Regions from separate parts of the Nocardiopsis sp. LDBS1602 genome, predicted to be linked through region 2. Evidence: riboswitches for the same ligand, from Rfam matches in the RefSeq annotation. Region 2 holds a riboswitch; the other holds the start of a gene.

Region 1 (8,510 bases), on a different contig from region 2:
ACGGCGACCCCGGCGCGGAACCCGAGGGCCCGGATCCAAGGGGCCACAGGGATCAGGGCGGCACCATGCCCTGATTCGGAACACCGGCGGGCCGGCTCACCGCGGACCTGTCGGATCGAAAGGGAGTGTCGTCTCCGCCATGAGAACATGTCCCACCACGCGTGATGGCGCGTGCTCCGAACACCTGATCCCCGTCCTCGCGGACGGTACCTCTCCACGGAGGGCCGGGCGATGACCGGGCCCCACGAGGAACCCACGACCGCCGTACCCCCGATGAAGGCCGTCGTGATGGCGGGCGGCGAGGGCACGCGCCTGCGCCCCATGACCGCCAACCAGCCCAAGCCACTTCTTCCGGTGGTCAACAGACCGATCATGGAGCACGTGCTGCGTCTGCTGCGCAAGCACGGCTTCACCGAGACCGTCGTCACCGTCCAGTTCCTGGCCACGCTCATCCGCAACTACTTCGGCGACGGCGAGGAGCTCGGCATGAAGCTCCACTACGTCGCCGAGGAGGTCCCCCTGGGGACCGCGGGCAGTGTGAAGAACGCCGAGGAACACCTGCGCGGAGAGCCGTTCATCGTCATCTCCGGTGACGCGCTGACCGACATCGACCTCACCGACATGGTCCGCTTCCACAAGGAACGCGGCGCCAAGGTGACCATCGCCCTCAAGCGGGTGCCGAACCCGCTGGAGTTCGGCATCATCATCGTCGACGACCAGGGGCGCGTCCAACGGTTCCTGGAGAAGCCGACCTGGGGTCAGGTCTTCTCCGACACCGTCAACACCGGTATCTACATCATGGAGCCCGAGGTCCTCGAACGCGTCGCCGAGGGCGAGGTGGTCGACTGGTCCGGCGACGTCTTCCCGGAACTCCTGGAAGAGGGCGAGCCCATCTACGGCTACGTGGCCGAGGGCTACTGGGAGGACGTGGGCACCCACGAGAGCTATCTGAGCGCCCAGGCCGACGTGCTCTCCGGCAAGGTCGACGTCGAGATCGACGGCTTCGAGGTGTCGCCTGGCGTGTGGGTCGGCGAGGGCGCCGAGGTCAGCTCCGCGGCGATCCTCAAGGGCCCGCTCTACATCGGTGACTACGCCAAGGTCGAGCCCGGGGCGGAGCTTCGGGAGTACACCGTCGTGGGCAGCAACGCCGTGGTCCGGGCCGAGGCCTTCGCGCATCGCACGGTCCTGCACGACAACGTGTTCATCGGCCGTGGGGCCAACCTGCGCGGCACCGTGATCGGCAAGAACACCGACGTGATGGCGGCGGTCCGGATCGAGGAGGGCGCGGTCGTCGGCGAGGACTGCGTCATCGAGTCCGAGGCCTACCTGCACAACGACGTCAAGGTCTATCCCTTCAAGACCATCGAGGCCGGGGCGGTGGTCAGTACCAACGTCGTCTGGGAGTCGCGCGGGCAGCGTTCGCTGTTCGGACCCCGGGGCGTGTCCGGGCTGATCAACGTCGAGATCACCCCGGAGTTGGCGGTCCGGCTCGCCAACGCCTACGCGACCACCCTTAAGAAGGGCGCGGTCGTCACCACCTCGCGCGACGTCTCGCGGGCCGCGCGCACGCTCAAGCGGGCGATCATCAGCGCGCTCACGGCGGCCGCCATCGAAGTGCGCGACCTGGAGGTCGTGCCGTTGCCGGTGGCACGGTTCCACACCGCGCAGAGCGGGATCAGCGGCGGTATCACCGTCCGCACCAGTCCGGGCGACCCCGAGTCGGTGGACATCATCTTCCTCGACGGCGAGGGGGCCGACCTCTCGCCGGGGGCCCAGCGCAAGCTCGACCGGGTCTTCTCCCGCGCCGAGTACCGCCGTGCCTTCCCGGGGGAGATCGGTGAACTGTCCTTCCCCGCGCGCAACGTGGAGAACTACTCGCACGACCTCCTGAGGGCCGTGGACACCTCCGGGGTGGCCGAGGCGAGGTTGAAGGTGGTCGTGGACTGCGCGGGCGGCACGGGCTCGCTCATCCTGCCCTCCCTGCTGGGGCGGATCGGGGTGGACGTGCTCACCGTCAACAACCGATTGGACGAGGCCTCGCCCACCGACACCGTCGCCAAGAGGATGCGCGACCTGGAACGGCTGGGCGAACTGGTGTCCGGATCGGGCGCCGACTTCGGCGTGCGCTTCGACCCGGTGGCCGAGCGGCTGTCCATCGTGGACGAGAACGGTGAACTGGTCGACGACGACCGCGCGCTGTTGGTGGTCCTGGACCTGGTCACCGCCGAGCGGGGCGGCGGCACCGTGGCCCTGCCGGTGACCACGACCCGGGTGGCCGAGCGCGTGGCCCGGTCGCACGGGGCGCAGGTGCGCTGGACGGCGACCGCCACGGACGAGCTGACCAAGGCGGTCCGGGCCGAAGGGGACACGATCGTCCTCGCCGGCGACGGCCGCGGCGGGTTCGTCGTCCCCGAGTTCAGCCCCACCGGTGACGGCATCGCGGCCTTCGTGCTGTTGCTGGGCCTGGTGGCCAGGACACGCCGGTCGCTCGGTCAGATCGAGCGGGCGATCCCCCAGGCGCACCTGCTGCGCCGTTCGGTGCCCACGCCCTGGGCGATCAAGGGCAGCGTCATGCGCGCCGTCGTGGAGGCCGCCGGCGACCGGGAGCTGGACACCACCGACGGTGTCCGGGTGATCGAACCCGACGGAAGCTGGGCCCTGGTCCTTCCGGACACGGCCGAGGCCGTCACCCATCTTTGGGCCGAAGGTCCCGATCCGGACAGGGTGCAGCGGCTTCTGGACGAGTGGGCGGCCGTGGTCGAGTCGGCCGAGGGCTGACGCGCGTCCTCGCGGGCGTGGGCGAAGAGGTCGCCCACGCCCGCGAGGCGTGCCCGGTCGTCCCGGTCTCCCGCTCTTTTCCCGCCGTTCACCTCGCCGAGAGGGCCCGCGAAAGACGCAGGTCAATGCCGGCGGGGGAAGTCCTCGAAAATCCGTCGCGCGTTCGCGTGAACCAAACGCCCGCGCACGGCATCACTTCCAGGACGAGTGATGGTCCTTGAACGGGTCCGCCGCCGACCGGGCGGAGGGCCGGTGGGGAACCGCCGACCGCGGAACGCGCACGCGAATCGAGGGTGTTCGCGGCCGGCCGAGGGGAGCGGAACCCTGCCTGGGCAGGGATATGGTTTAAAGTCGAGTGTTCCCTGAAGCACCGTGTCATCACCCGAACGGGCGTCCCGGCAACGGCGGATACCCAACGGGGGGTGACAAGGAGTACAACATGGGGGATGAGACCTAGCGACCGACCGTGCGGGTCGTTCCACTGCCGCGACAGTGGGCCGCCCCGCCGTGTTCCGGATGGTGGGCGGGCACCGTGTCCGTCGCACGTTCGGAACGCGCCACCGATCAGCCGAATCAAGCACCGCCCCGTGCGGTAGGAGGCCGAGCCGACCTATGTCGAGCGTTTACTGCACGCAGTGCGGTCACGCCGTTGCGGATGATGCCCGTTTCTGCTCCCACTGTGGAACCCCCCTCCGCAGGGCCGACCAGCAGAGCCCACGGCCCACCGCGGGCGGGGACTCCGCGGGAGATGTCACCTCGACCATCTCCATCTCCGGAATACAGGCGCTGGAGGAAGAGGAATCGGGCGATGAGCTCGGCGGGGACGACCCCGCCAGCGCCGACGCGCTTCCTCCGGGCACCGCTCTGCTCGTGGTCCGTCGTGGCCCGAACGCGGGAAGCCGTTTCCTGCTGGACAGCGACGTGACCACCGCCGGGCGTCACCCCAACAGCGACATCTTCCTCGACGACGTCACCGTCTCCCGGCGCCACGTGGAGTTCTTCCGCCGTGGCAACGGGTTCGGAGTCCGTGACGTCGGAAGCCTCAACGGTACCTACGTCAACCGCGAGCCGGTGGACGAGGCCGAGTTGGGCGGTGGGGACGAGATCCAGATCGGCAAGTTCCGCATGGTCCTGTTGACCAAGCCGCGCCGATGACGGATCGCTGACCACGGTCGACGGGGGCGGGAGGGCCGGAGAGGTTTGCGGCCCCCCGCCTCCGGAGAGCTTTGTAACGAAGGGTGCCGATTTCGCCCTCGGGTCCTGATCCAACGGGGGAGCAGGGACGAGCGCCCAGCCGGCATGACGACTCGTGGGACGGAGACGCTGTGAAGCACATGGAGGTCGTCGGCGTCCGGGTTGAGATGCCCTCGAACCAACCGATTGTCCTGCTCAAGGAGACCGAGGGTGACCGCTACCTGCCGATCTGGATCGGTGGTGTGGAGGCCACCGCCATCGCACTGGCCCAGCAGGGTGTGGCCCCCGCCCGGCCCCTCACCCACGACCTGTTCCGGGACGTCCTCGACGCCCTGGACACCGGCCTGGAGACGGTGAGGATCACCGGGTTGAGCGATGGCATCTTCTACGCCGAGCTGGTCTTCAGCAACGGTGTGGAGGTCAGTGCCAGGCCCTCGGACTCCATCGCCCTGGCGCTGCGGACCGGAACCCCGATCTACGCTCACGAGGACGTGATCGACGAGGCGGGGATGCCGATCCCGGACGAGCAGGAGGACGAGGTCGAGGCGTTCCGGGAGTTCCTGGACAATATCTCTCCCGAGGATTTCGGGCGACGTAGTACGTGAACACGCGACGGGATCCGCGCCGAGCGCGGGTCCCGTTCCGTGTTCTCGGGAGGCGAGAGCGTCTCCACCGAGGACACGGCCTTGACCTGCGGCTTCGTCGCGGGTCTCAGTGATAGATTGGGATGAGGGATTGGTCGTGGAGACCACAGCCGAAACCCCCTGGAGCCGCGGGCCCATCGGAGCCGTCGGCCGGGCGGAGTCGTCGCAACGCGTAGTTGGCGACGCGCCGCGCGGCCTCGTTGACGCTGCCGTGGCGCCGCTTTACCTTCGGTGCTGTGGAACCCACGGCGCGCCCCTTCCCTGAGTGGACTTTCCCCTGTCGATGCCGCCGTGGGACGAGAAGCCGGAGGTCGGCGTGGCGGTAGCGAGCGGCAAGCGGGATCCCGAAGACAGGCGGTCCGCGCTGCGGCTAGCGGGGCAGCAGGGCCTACTGTGCGAAGAGGACGTGGTGGCGCTGCCTATGGACGTCGGGTATAGGGGACCCGCGGCGTGTACCGCCGCCGGGATCACCTATCGACAGCTCGACTACTGGGCCAGAACCGGCCTGGTGGAGCCGAGCGTGCGCTCAGGCGCCCATAACGCGCCCCTGTACAGTCTCCCGGACATCCTCATGCTCAAGGTGGCCAAGCGCCTCCTGGACACCGGGATCTCCCTTCAGCAGATCCGTACGGCCGTGGACCATCTGCGGGGCCGCCCCGCCGGTGAGCTGGCCCGCATCACCCTCATGAGCGATGGTGTGAGCGTCTACGAGTGCACCTCTCCCGAGGAGGTCGTCGACCTCATGCAGTGCGGTCAGGGCATGTTCGGGCTGGCGTTGGCCAACGTGGCCCGTGAGCTGGAGGAGGCCCTGGGGGTCGTTCCGGCCGAGGATCGTTCGGAGCTTCCCGCCTCCGCGCCCCAGCCGGTCGACGAGCTGGCCCGTCGGCGCAGGGAGCGGCGCACCGGCTGAGTCCGGCGAAGGCGAACGTGGTCGTGGTGGGGCCCGAGGGGTTCGTGTGATTCTCCGTGTGCGGTGGGAGAAAGGCGTGCCCTGGCTCGGTGAACCGGGCCCCGATCGAGTACGGTCGTAGTCACAACAGGAGGAAACCCGACATTCCTCCTGCTTGGATCTATGTACAGAGCGTCAGCAGGCTGTCGATACCGCGCGGGAGAGACCTCGGCAACGGGGCGCCGACGGGGCAATACTCCCCAGTAACCTCTCAGGCACCACGGACCGCGCGGAGGAGGCCGCTCTGAAGCCTGGGCACCGCCGTGCCCGGTGACAGAGGGGGAGACCGTGAGGAACACCGCCGATCACATCGGCCCTGTCACCAGGAGGTCTCCGTGACTGACCCGTCGAACGTCCCGAACCCGGGCGCGCCCGCCAGGGTCTTCGCCGACCGGCACATCGGCCCCACACCGGCCGAGGTCGAAGAGATGCTCAAGACGGTGGGGCACTCCTCCACCGAGGAGCTCATGACCGCCGCCGTCCCCGAGTCCATCCTCACCGGCCCCGGGCGCCACGCCCCGCTGGACCTGCCCGAGGCGATCGGGGAGGCCGAGGCCCTGGACGAGCTGCGGGCCCTGGCCTCGCGCAACCGTCCGCACACCTCGCTGATCGGCCTGGGCTACTACGACACGCTCACCCCGCCGGTCATCCTGCGCAACATCATGGAGAACCCCGCCTGGTACACGGCCTACACGCCCTACCAGCCGGAGATCTCCCAGGGCCGGCTGGAGGCCCTCCTCAACTTCCAGACCATGGTCTCGGACCTGACCGGCCTCCCGATCACCGGCGCCTCCCTCCTGGACGAGGCGACCGCCGCCGCCGAGGCCATGACCCTGGCCCGTCGCGCCTCCAAGGTCAAGAGCGACGTGTTCGTCGTCGACTCCGACGTCTTCCCGCAGACCCTCCAGGTGCTGCGCACCCGGGCCGAGCCCCTGGGCATCGAGGTCGTCGTCGCCGACCTGACCAAGGGCCTGCCCGAAGGCGAGGCCTTCGGTGTCCTGGTGCAGTACCCCGCCTCCAGCGGTGTGGTCCGCGACCCCTCCTCCGTGATCGCCCGGGCGCACGAGCGAGGGGCCCTGGCCGTGGTCGCCGCGGACATCCTCGCCCTCACGCTGCTGCGCAGCCCCGGCGACCTGGGCGCCGACATCGCGGTCGGCTCCACTCAGCGTTTCGGCGTTCCGCTCGGCTTCGGCGGCCCGCACGCCGGCTACATGTCCGTGGGCGAGAAGCTCCGTCGCCAGCTGCCCGGCCGTCTGGTCGGCGTCTCGGTGGACAACGCCGGCAAGCCCGCCTACCGTCTGGCCCTCCAGACCCGCGAACAGCACATCCGTCGTGAGAAGGCCACCAGCAACATCTGCACCGCCCAGGTGCTGCTGGCGATCATGGCCGGCATGTACGGCGTCTACCACGGCCCCGACGGCCTGCGCGCCATCGCCCGTCAGGTGCACACCCGCACCGCGGCCCTGGCCGACGCCCTCACCCGCCGCGGCTTCGACGTGGTCCACTCGTCCTACTTCGACACCCTGCGCGTGCGCGTGCCCAGCGCCGACCAGGTCGTCGAACGCGCCCTGGAGAGCGGGATCAACCTGCTCGCCGTCGACCAGCGCACCGTCGGCCTGAGCGTGGACGAGACGACCACCGTCGACACCCTGGGCAAGGTCCTGGCCTCCTTCGGCGAGGCCGACCGGGGCGCCGAGCGCGGCCCGGTGGCCGTGGACGAGGCCGCCGACCGTCTGCCCGCCGACCTGGCGCGCGGCGTCGACTACCTCACCCACGAGGTCTTCAACACCCACCGCAGCGAGACCTCCCTGCTGCGCTACATGCGCCGTCTGTCCGACCGCGACCTGGCGCTGGACCGCACGATGATCCCGCTGGGGTCGTGCACCATGAAGCTCAACGCCACCGCGGAGATGGAGTCCATCACCTGGCCGGAGTTCGCGGGCCTGCACCCGTTCGCCCCTCTGGACCAGGCGGCCGGCAGCGTGGCGCTCATCCGCGACCTGGAGGCCTGGCTGGCCGAGGTCACCGGCTACGACGCCGTCTCCCTCCAGCCCAACGCCGGCTCCCAGGGCGAACTCGCCGGTCTGCTCGCCATCCGCGGTTACCACCGTTCCCGCGGTCAGAGCCACCGCGACGTGTGCCTGATCCCCAGCTCCGCCCACGGGACCAACGCGGCCAGCGCCGTCATGGCGGGGATGCGCGTGGCCGTCGTGGCCTGTGACGACGACGGCAACGTCGATCTGGAGGACCTGCGCGCCAAGACCGCCCGTCACGCGGAGGACCTGGCGGCCATCATGGTCACCTACCCCTCCACCGCGGGCGTGTACGAGGACACCATCACCGAGGTGTGCCGCCTGGTCCACGAGGCCGGCGGCCAGGTCTACGTGGACGGCGCCAACCTGAACGCCCTCCTGGGCTGGGCCAAGCCGGGCGAGTTCGGCGCCGACGTCAGCCACCTGAACCTGCACAAGACCTTCTGCATCCCGCACGGGGGCGGCGGCCCGGGCGTGGGCCCGGTCGCGGTCCGTTCGCACCTGGCCGGTTTCCTGCCCAACCACCCCGGACAGCCCGAGGCGGGCCCGCACACCGGTTCCGGACCGGTCTCGGCCGCCCCCTTCGGATCCGCCGGAATCCTGCCGATCTCCTGGGCCTACGTACGGATGATGGGCGAGCAGGGGCTGCGTTCGGCCACCGAGACCGCGGTGCTCTCGGCCAACTACATCGCCAAGCGTCTGGAGCCCTACTTCCCGGTGCTCTACACCGGCGCCGGCGGTCTGGTCGCGCATGAGTGCATCATCGACATCCGCCCCCTCCAGAAGGCCTGCGGGATCAGCAACGAGGACGTCGCCAAGCGCCTGATGGACTACGGCTTCCACGCGCCGACCATGTCCTTCCCGGTCAACGGCACGCTCATGGTGGAGCCCACCGAGAGCGAGAACCTCGCG
Region 2 (8,510 bases):
GGCCCGGTTGACCGAGTCGGGGGACGACCCCCACCTGAGGCTGTCGTTGACCCTGGACGAGGACGCCGACGTCGCCGGGATATGGCAGCGGGTCAGGGAGGAGGCGCTCGCCAACCTCCAGACCTCGCTGGATCTGGAACGGGTGCCCGCGGTCGTGCGGATGTCGATGACCGCGCCCGCCAAGAACCCCCGCCGTAGTCTCGCCTGAGACGGTTCCGACACACGAGGGCCGGCGCGCCCGATGGTGCGCCGGCCCCCGTCGTTCGTCCTCGGGCCACAGCCGGCCGGCCCAGGAGCCGGCCCGGGACGATACCGCCCGGAAAGGGGCGGGTCCGGCGGCGAGCGGAGCTCGAGCCACCGGACCCGGGGTGACGACCGACGTGGGCGAGCGGGTGGAAGCTCGAGCCCGGCCATCGGTCGCCTCTTCTGCAACCAAGAGATGAATCAGAACATTCCACCGCATTACTCACCACCTCCGCGCCCGCTGTGGCCGCAGGCGGTCATGAGGAGAGATCACGGACGTCCTGTGACACAGGCCTGTCTTCGGCCTCGCGGACCGGGTCGTGGTCGTCGGCGGAGCGTGCCCCGCCGATCAGCACTCGATGACATTGACGGCGAGGCCGCCGCGGCTTGTCTCCTTGTACTTGTCGTGCATATCGCGCCCGGTGTCGCGCATGGTCTTGATGACCTTGTCCAGGCTCACGAAGTGGCTGCCGTCCCCGCGCAGCGCGATGCGGGTGGCGCTGATCGCCTTCACCGAGGCCAGCGCGTTGCGCTCGATGCACGGCACCTGGACCAGACCGCCGATCGGGTCGCAGGTCAGACCCAGGTTGTGCTCCATGGCGATCTCGGCCGCGTTCTCCACCTGGGCGGGGGTGCCGCCCAACACCTCGGCCAGCCCCGCCGCCGCCATCGAGGAGGCCGAGCCGACCTCGCCCTGACAGCCCACCTCGGCCCCGGAGATGGACGCGTTCTGCTTGAACAGGATGCCGATGGCCGCGGCGGTCAGCATGAACCGCACGACGCCCTCGTCACCCGCGCCCGGGCTGAAGTGCAGGTAGTAGTGGAGCACCGCGGGGACGATACCCGCGGCGCCGTTGGTCGGCGCGGTCACCACACGGCCGCCCGCGGCGTTCTCCTCGTTGACCGCCAGCGCGTACAGGGTGATCCAGTCACTGCCGTGCATGGGGTCCGGATCCACCCGGGTCGGTGCCGACAGCCCCCGCTCGTCGCAGTTGCCGCCCAACTGGCGGTACAGCCGGTGCGCCCGTCGCGGTACCCGCAGGCCACCGGGCAGGGTGCCCTCGGTCATGACCCCGCGGCGTACGCACAGACGCATCACCGACCAGATCTCCAGCAGTTCCGCCCGGACCTGTTCCGGGGTGCGGCCGAAGGCGCCCTCGTTGGCGAGCATCAGGGCGCTGATCGACATTCCGGTGCGCTCGCACAGGCCCAACAGCTCCTCCGCGGAGGAGAAGGGGTAGGGCAGTACCGTGTCGTCGGGCTTGATCCGGTCGGCGCCCGCGGCCCGCTCGTCCACGACGAAGCCGCCGCCCACCGAGTAGTACACCTTCGCGGCCACCTCGACCCCCGAGGCGTCCAGGGCCACGAAGCGCATCCCGTTGGGGTGGTCGGGCAGGCTCTCCTTGCGGCGGAAGTCCACGTCGACGGCCGGGTCGAAGGAGACCGAGGGGCCGTCGGGGCCGCCCAGTCGCAGGGTCCGCGACGAACGGACCTCCTCCACCAGGGAAGGGACGGAGTCCACGTCCACGCCTTCGGGGGTGTGCCCGGACAGGCCCAGGATCACCGCGGTGTCGCTGCCGTGCCCCTTACCGGTCAGGGCCAGGGATCCGTACAGCTCGGCGCGCACGTGCGTCACTCGTGATGACAGGTCTCGGTCGATCAGGCCGGAGGCGAAGGTCCGGGCCGCCTTCATCGGGCCGACGGTGTGCGAACTGGACGGTCCGATACCGATCTTGAACAGGTCGAAGGTGCTGATGGCCATGAGACCGTCCTCCTCATCGAGCACAGGGGTCGGGCCGTGGGGGATGTGGGCGCCGTGCGGGCCCGCGTGGACCCGCACGGCGTGGATACCGCTACAGGTTGGGATAGAGCGGGCGCTTGGCGGTCAGCGCGTCGACACGTCCGCGCAGGGCGGCGATGTCGGGCTCGGGCTTGAGCGTTTCGGCGATGATGTCGGCGACCTCGGTGAAGTCGTCCTCGTCGAAGCCGCGGGTGGCCAGCGCCGGGGTGCCGATCCGCAGACCCGAGGTGACCATCGGCGGCCGCGGGTCGTTGGGGACCGCGTTGCGGTTGACCGTGATGCCCACCGAGTCGAGCAGGTCCTCGGCCTCCTGGCCGTTGATCGGCGAGTTCACCAGGTCCACCAGGACCAGGTGCACGTCGGTGCCGCCGGACAGGACCTTGACGCCCGCCTCGGTCGTGTCCGGGCGGGTGAGCCGTTCGGCGAGGATCCGCGCCCCGGCGAGGGTGCGGCGCTGACGCTCGGCGAACTCCTCGCTCGCAGCGACCTTGAACGAGACCGCCTTGGCCGCGATCACGTGCTCCAGCGGGCCGCCCTGCATGCCGGGGAAGACCGCGGAGTTGATCTTCTTGCCCAGCTCGGCCTTGGACAGGATCATCCCGCCGCGCGGACCGCCCAGGGTCTTGTGCGTGGTGGTGGTGACCACATCGGCGAACGGCACCGGGTTGGGGTGCAGTCCGGCCGCGACCAGACCGGCGAAGTGCGCCATGTCGACCATCAGCAGGGCGCCGACCTCGTCGGCGATCTGCCGGAAGCGCTCGAAGTCGAGCTGACGCGGGTAGGCCGACCAGCCCGCCACGATCATCTTGGGGCGGTGCTCCTTGGCGAGGGCGGCGACCTCGTCGTAGTCGACGGTGCCGTCGTCCTCGCGCACGTGGTAGGCCACGGCGTCGAGGATCTTGCCGGAGTAGTTGATCCGCATGCCGTGGGTCAGGTGACCACCGTGGGCCAGGTCCAGGCCCAGGATGGTGTCGCCCGGCTTGAGCAGGGCGAAGTACACCGCGGTGTTGGCCTGGGCGCCCGAGTGCGGCTGCACGTTGACGTGCTCGGCGCCGAAGAGCTCCTTGGCCCGGTCGATCGCGAGCTGTTCGACGACGTCGACGTGCTCGCAACCGCCGTAGTAGCGGCGGCCGGGGTAGCCCTCGGCGTACTTGTTGGTCAGGACGGTGCCCTGGGCCTCCAGAACCGCCTGGGGGGCGAAGTTCTCGGAGGCGATCATCTCCAGGGTGTCGCGCTGGCGCGCCAGTTCGGCGTCGACCGCGGCCGCCACCTCGGGGTCCAGCTCGCTCAGGGTCCGGTTGAGAAGGTTGTCGCCGGTCATATCAGTTCTCGCCTTCGGTCAGCTTGGTGTACTCCTCGGCGGAGAGCAGGTCCGCGGGCTCCTCGGAGAAGCGCACCTTGAACAGCCAGCCGCCCTCGAAGGGCGCGGAGTTGATGGTCTCGGGGGAGTCCTCGAGCGCCTCGTTGACCTCGACGACCTCACCGCTGACGGGGGAGTAGATGTCGCTGACGGACTTGGTGGACTCCACCTCTCCCGCGGTCTCTCCCGCGGTGACCTCGTCGCCGACCGAGGGGGTCTCGACGAAGACGATGTCGCCCAGCGACTCGGCGGCGAACGCGGTGATCCCGACGGTGGCGATCCCGTCCTCTACCGCGACCCACTCGTGTTTGGCGGTGTAACCCAGCTCCGTGGGAACGCTCACTTCAACTCTCCTTGGAGGTGTTCCATTTGTCTGCCGTGCGCCCGTACGGCGACCCGGCCCGGCCTATGTCCGGCCACGCCCCGTCCGTGCCGCCCCCCTGGGGGAACGGCACCGAGGCGTGTACCGGTCGTCGAGGATCCTCGTGGGACCCCCTCCTACGACCGCCGCTTGTAGAACGGCAGCTCGACCACGTCGACCTCTTCTCCCCGGCCACGCACGTCCACGGTGAACGTGCCGGTCGTGGTGTCGAGGTCGCCGTCCACGTAGGCCATGGCGATGGGGCGGCCCAGGGTGGGGGAGGGGGCGCCGCTGGTGATGGTTCCGACGACGGAGCCGTCGCGCAGCACGTCCTGGCCCTTGCGCAGGGGCCGGCGGCCGCGGGCGACGAACCCGACCAGGCGCTTGTCACGCGCGGTGCGGGAGGCCTCTTCCAGGGCGGCGCGGCCGACGAAGTCACCGGACTTGTCGAGCCTGACCACGCGGCCCAGGCCGGCGTCGAAGGGGGTGAGGTCGGAGGTGAGCTCCTGGCCGTAGAGCGGCATGCCCGCCTCCATGCGCAGGGTGTCGCGCGCGGAGAGCCCGGCGGGGACCAGACCGAGGTCGGCGCCGCCGGAGATGAGGGCGGACCAGATCTCGGGGGCGCGGTCGGCGGGCTTGACGAAGATCTCGAAGCCGTCCTCACCGGTGTAACCGGTCCGGGCGAGCAGGACGGGGACACCGGCGACGGTGTGCTCGTAACCGGCGAAGTAGCGGATCTCGTCGAGGTCGGCGTCGGTGAGCGGGGCGAGGATCTCCACGGCGCGCGGGCCCTGGATGGCGATGAGCGAGTATTCGGGGGACTCGTCGACGACCTCGACGTCGAAGCCGGCGGCGCGTTCGGTCAGGGCGGAGGCGACGACGGAGACGTTGGCCGCGTTGGCCACGACCAGGTACTCCCGCTCACCGAGACGGTAGACGATGAGGTCGTCCAGGACACCGCCGTCCTCGGCGGTGATCATGGTGTAGCGCGCCCGGCCCACCTTCAGTTTCGACAGGTAGCCGGCCAGGGCGTGGTCGAGGGCCTGGTCGGCCTGGGGGCCGGTCAGCCGGATCTCGCCCATGTGGGAGAGGTCGAAGAGCCCGGCGGCCTCGCGGACCGCCTTGTGCTCGGCGGTCTCGCTGCCGTAGCGGAGCGGCATGAGCCACCCGGCGAAGTCGACGAGCGTGGCCCCGGCCTCTTCGTGGATCTTGTGCAGTGCGGTGAGACGCGGCGAGGAGGTGGGCTCTGACATGGGCACTCCCGAGAGGATGGGCGGTGTCGGTTGAGGCGTTGCCATCCTCCCCCTCTGTCATCGGTGCCTGAGAGCTTCGCCCCGCGCTCGGCGTGGCTTGCACCTTCGGCGAGGGACGTGCGTCCCTGCTTTCCAGAGTGGTCTCGCCCGTACGGTCCGCTGTGCCTGAGAGGTTGTCTGTGGGGAGGGATTGCTCCTTCGGCGGCCCACGCTGGATACGCGGACACTCTCCCGTACGGGGTCAGCAACAGGTTCAGCCTAGCAGCGGCGGGATGGGGCTCCCAAGACCGCCCGACGGGTTGTGGACGACGGTCGTCGCGCGGCCGCGAAGGGCGTGGGACCAGGGGTTCCGTGCCCGGCTCCGTCGTTCGGGCCCGTGAGGTCGTGGGGCGAGGGGAGCCGGGGCCCTCGTCGTGGGAGGGGCACGGCGCGAGGGATGGGTCACGTACGGGGTGGTGAGGGTGGGAGGGGTGGGGCGGGTCCGGGGACGGATTCGCGCTCGACGGTCGGCGTTCGTCGTCGATGACGGGTGACCGGACGGGGCGACGCGCGTGCGGAGCGTGTCGTTTCGAGGTGGTGATCGGTGGTCCGTGGGCTAGTTTGGAGGACGGACGTCCCCTCGATCACCGCCTGGAGGAGCCGAGTGCGTACCGACACCGAATCCGCCCCCAGAAGGTCCCGGAGGACCCGTGGATACGCCCTGACCGCGGGGTGCGCGCTCACCCTCTTCACGGGCGTCGCCTGCGGTGGGACCGAGGAGGAGGGCGAGCCGGACCGTTCGGCCGTGGGCGAGCCCGTCGAGCTGGGCGACGTGGAGGCCGTGGAGCGCGGCGACCTGGAGTCCCTGTTCGAGGACGCCGGGGTGGACGGGACGTTCGTGCTCTACGACGCCAACGGCCGATCGGCGGTGCTGGTGGGGGCGGACGGCGCCCACGAGCGCGCCGTGCCCGGGGCCACCTTCGAACTCCCGAACACGCTCATCGCCCTCCAGACCGGAGCGGTCTCCGACGTCGACGAGACGATCTCCCCGGATCGGGGAGAGGGGCGGAGCCTGCGCGCGGACCTGTCCGCCTCCGGGACGTCGGTGCACCACGAGGTCGCCGAGCGGATCGGACACGAGCGCATGTCCACCTGGGTGGACCGGTTCGACTACGGCAACCGCGGTGTCGGGGACGAGGACGACCTGGGCCGTTTCTGGGCCGAGGGTCCGTTGGAGATCTCCGCGCTGGAGCAGGCCACCTTCCTGGCCGGGCTGGCGAGGGCCGAGCTTCCCGTGGACGTGGAACACCAGGAGGCCCTTCGCGAGCTGGTGGCGTTGGAGGAGGGGAGCGACTACCGGCTCTTCGGCCCCACCGGCCACGGTGAGGACGACGAGGCCCACGGCTGGTGGGTCGGCTGGGTCGAGCGCTCCGACGAACTGCACACGTTCGCGCTGCGCCTGGACGAGGGCTCGGAGGGCGACGCCGAGCTGCGCGAGTCGCTGGGCCGGGGGTTCCTGGTGGAACTGGACGTGCTTCCGGGAGAGGCCGCGGAGGCCTGACGGTCACCGGAGCTGGATCGGGACGGAACGGGAGAAGCGCTGGGCGGCGTCGGTCACCCCGCCCATGAACTTGAAGGTTCGCAGGGTCATCCTGCGGTCGGCGATGCGCAGCCCGGGGAGTTCCTCCAGCAGGCGTCGTTCCACCCGGGTCAGGTCGGGGGCGTCACGGAGCCAGAGGATGAACAGGGTGTTCTCCGGCCCGGCGATGTTGGTGCACAGTCGCACCTCGGGAATGCGTTCGCCCAGATCGGGCGTGGAGTCCAGGGTCTCGGGGTCGACGTTGCCCCAGAGGGTGGCGGCGCTGGGCCAGCCCATGTGCACCCGGGAGATGTCGCAGCGCAGCCCGAGCAGACCGTCGCGCAGGAGCCGGTTGAGGCGTCGCGCGGCCGTGGTGGGCGCGATGTCCAGACGCTCGGCGATGGTCTGATAGCCCAGCCTCGCGTCCTCGCACAACAGGTCGACGATCCGCTGGTCGAGTTCGGTGACCTGCTCGTTGCCGACCGGGTCCCTGGGCGCCGGGGAGAGGGCGTGCAGGCGCCTGCGCTGGTCGGGGGAGAGCGCCCGCACCTGCCACAGGTAGGCCTCCCGCGGCACCTCCGTGACCACGTGGACCCGGTAGGACACCACGTCGGGGATGCCGCCCACCCCGTTGAGCAGGTAGTCGGCCAGGCCAGCCCCGGGCACCACGGTGAGCATGAGCTGGTGGGAGCCGGCCACGAACTGGATGCTGAGGGTGTCCCGGTCCTCGGCCAGGACGGCGGCGACCCGCTCCACCGTTCCGTTGCGGCAGCTCAGCTCGACATAGCTGAGATTGCGGCGGGCCATCACGCGTCGGCGCGGGAACGCCGCGATACGGGCCAGACCCTCGTCCTCCAAGCGCTTCCAACGTCGGGAGAGCGTGGTGGGGTCCACGCCCAGGATCGGCCCCAGTTCGGCCCAGGTGGCCCTCGGCGCGAGTTGGAGGGCGTTGATCAGCGTCAGATCGAACTCGTTCGGAACGGTGGGTTCCGGCATCGTTCACCTTCTCGAAACTCGTTTCCTGCGTTTTCGCGGGGTTAACCACATCACAGCTTAGGTTTTCGCAAGATCGGAACGCAGCCGTGAGCTGCGTGTTCTCGATGGACGACGAGCTCGTGCGTGTCCCGCCCTTCCGTACACGGAGCCGCGGGCACCCGTGGGCGGTGAGGGAGAGGATGGCGTCGATGATCTCGGCCGAGCAGACCGTGGTGGTGCGTGGCGGGACCGTGATCGACGGGACCGGGGCCGACCCCCGTCCCGGTCTGACGGTGATCGCCCGCGAGGGTCGGATCGACTGGATCGGTCCGGACGCGGACGCTCCGGAGGTGACCGGCCCCCACCATGAGGTGGACGCCGCCGGCGGGACGATCCTTCCGGGGTTCATCGACACCCACGTGCACATGACCATGTCCGGCGACGGGATGAACCCCGCCGACCTGGTCGATCAGCCCCCTCACTACGGTTACTTCACCGCGATCCCGCGCCTGCGGGCCACCCTGGACACGGGCGTCACCAGCGTCCGCGACCTGGCCGGACTCGATCAGGCCGTCATGCGCGCGGTGGACGAGGGGATCGTCGCCGGTCCGCGGATCGTCACCGCCTACCGGGCCCTGGGCCCCACCGGTGGGCACGGCGACTTCCGCACCTGTTGCGGGTTCGACTACGGGACGGTCCTGGGGCCCGATGGAGCGGTCTCGATCAACACCGATGGGCCGGCCGAGGCCCTGCGCGCCACCCGCGAGGTCATGCGCAAGGGGGCCGGGGTCATCAAGGTGATGGCCAGTGGCGGGGTCTGGAGCCCCCAGGACACCCCATGGCACGACGGTCTCAACATCGAGGAGATGTCGGTGATCGTGCGGGAGGCCGCCGCCCACGACGTTCCCGTGGCGGCGCACGCCCAGAGCGCGCGCAGTATCCGCAACGCCCTGGCCGCC

What was found. A riboswitch is a leader RNA that binds a small molecule or an ion and turns the genes downstream of it on or off. The one in region 2 is predicted to bind glycine.
Region 1: another riboswitch for glycine. It lies ahead of gcvP (aminomethyl-transferring glycine dehydrogenase); the one in region 2 lies ahead of gcvT (glycine cleavage system aminomethyltransferase GcvT).

What each region holds. Positions count from the first base shown of each region.
Region 1 covers NZ_JAYLVW010000001.1:1,183,519-1,192,028, reverse strand. Annotated here, with positions in the region: gene U9J66_RS05455 (CDP-alcohol phosphatidyltransferase family protein) at 1-74, shown strand, start outside; gene U9J66_RS05450 (mannose-1-phosphate guanyltransferase) at 274-2,778, shown strand; gene U9J66_RS05445 (FHA domain-containing protein) at 3,391-3,933, shown strand; gene U9J66_RS05440 (bifunctional nuclease family protein) at 4,104-4,577, shown strand; gene U9J66_RS05435 (MerR family transcriptional regulator) at 5,038-5,526, shown strand; glycine riboswitch at 5,713-5,803, shown strand; gene gcvP (aminomethyl-transferring glycine dehydrogenase) at 5,901-8,510, shown strand, end outside.
Region 2 covers NZ_JAYLVW010000005.1:33,438-41,947, forward strand. Annotated here, with positions in the region: gene amaP (alkaline shock response membrane anchor protein AmaP) at 1-208, shown strand, start outside; gene U9J66_RS17145 (L-serine ammonia-lyase) at 593-2,005, opposite strand; gene glyA (serine hydroxymethyltransferase) at 2,097-3,365, opposite strand; gene gcvH (glycine cleavage system protein GcvH) at 3,367-3,747, opposite strand; gene gcvT (glycine cleavage system aminomethyltransferase GcvT) at 3,903-5,018, opposite strand; glycine riboswitch at 5,161-5,262, opposite strand; gene U9J66_RS17165 (penicillin-binding transpeptidase domain-containing protein) at 5,662-6,558, shown strand; gene U9J66_RS17170 (Lrp/AsnC family transcriptional regulator) at 6,562-7,572, opposite strand; gene U9J66_RS17175 (metal-dependent hydrolase family protein) at 7,761-8,510, shown strand, end outside.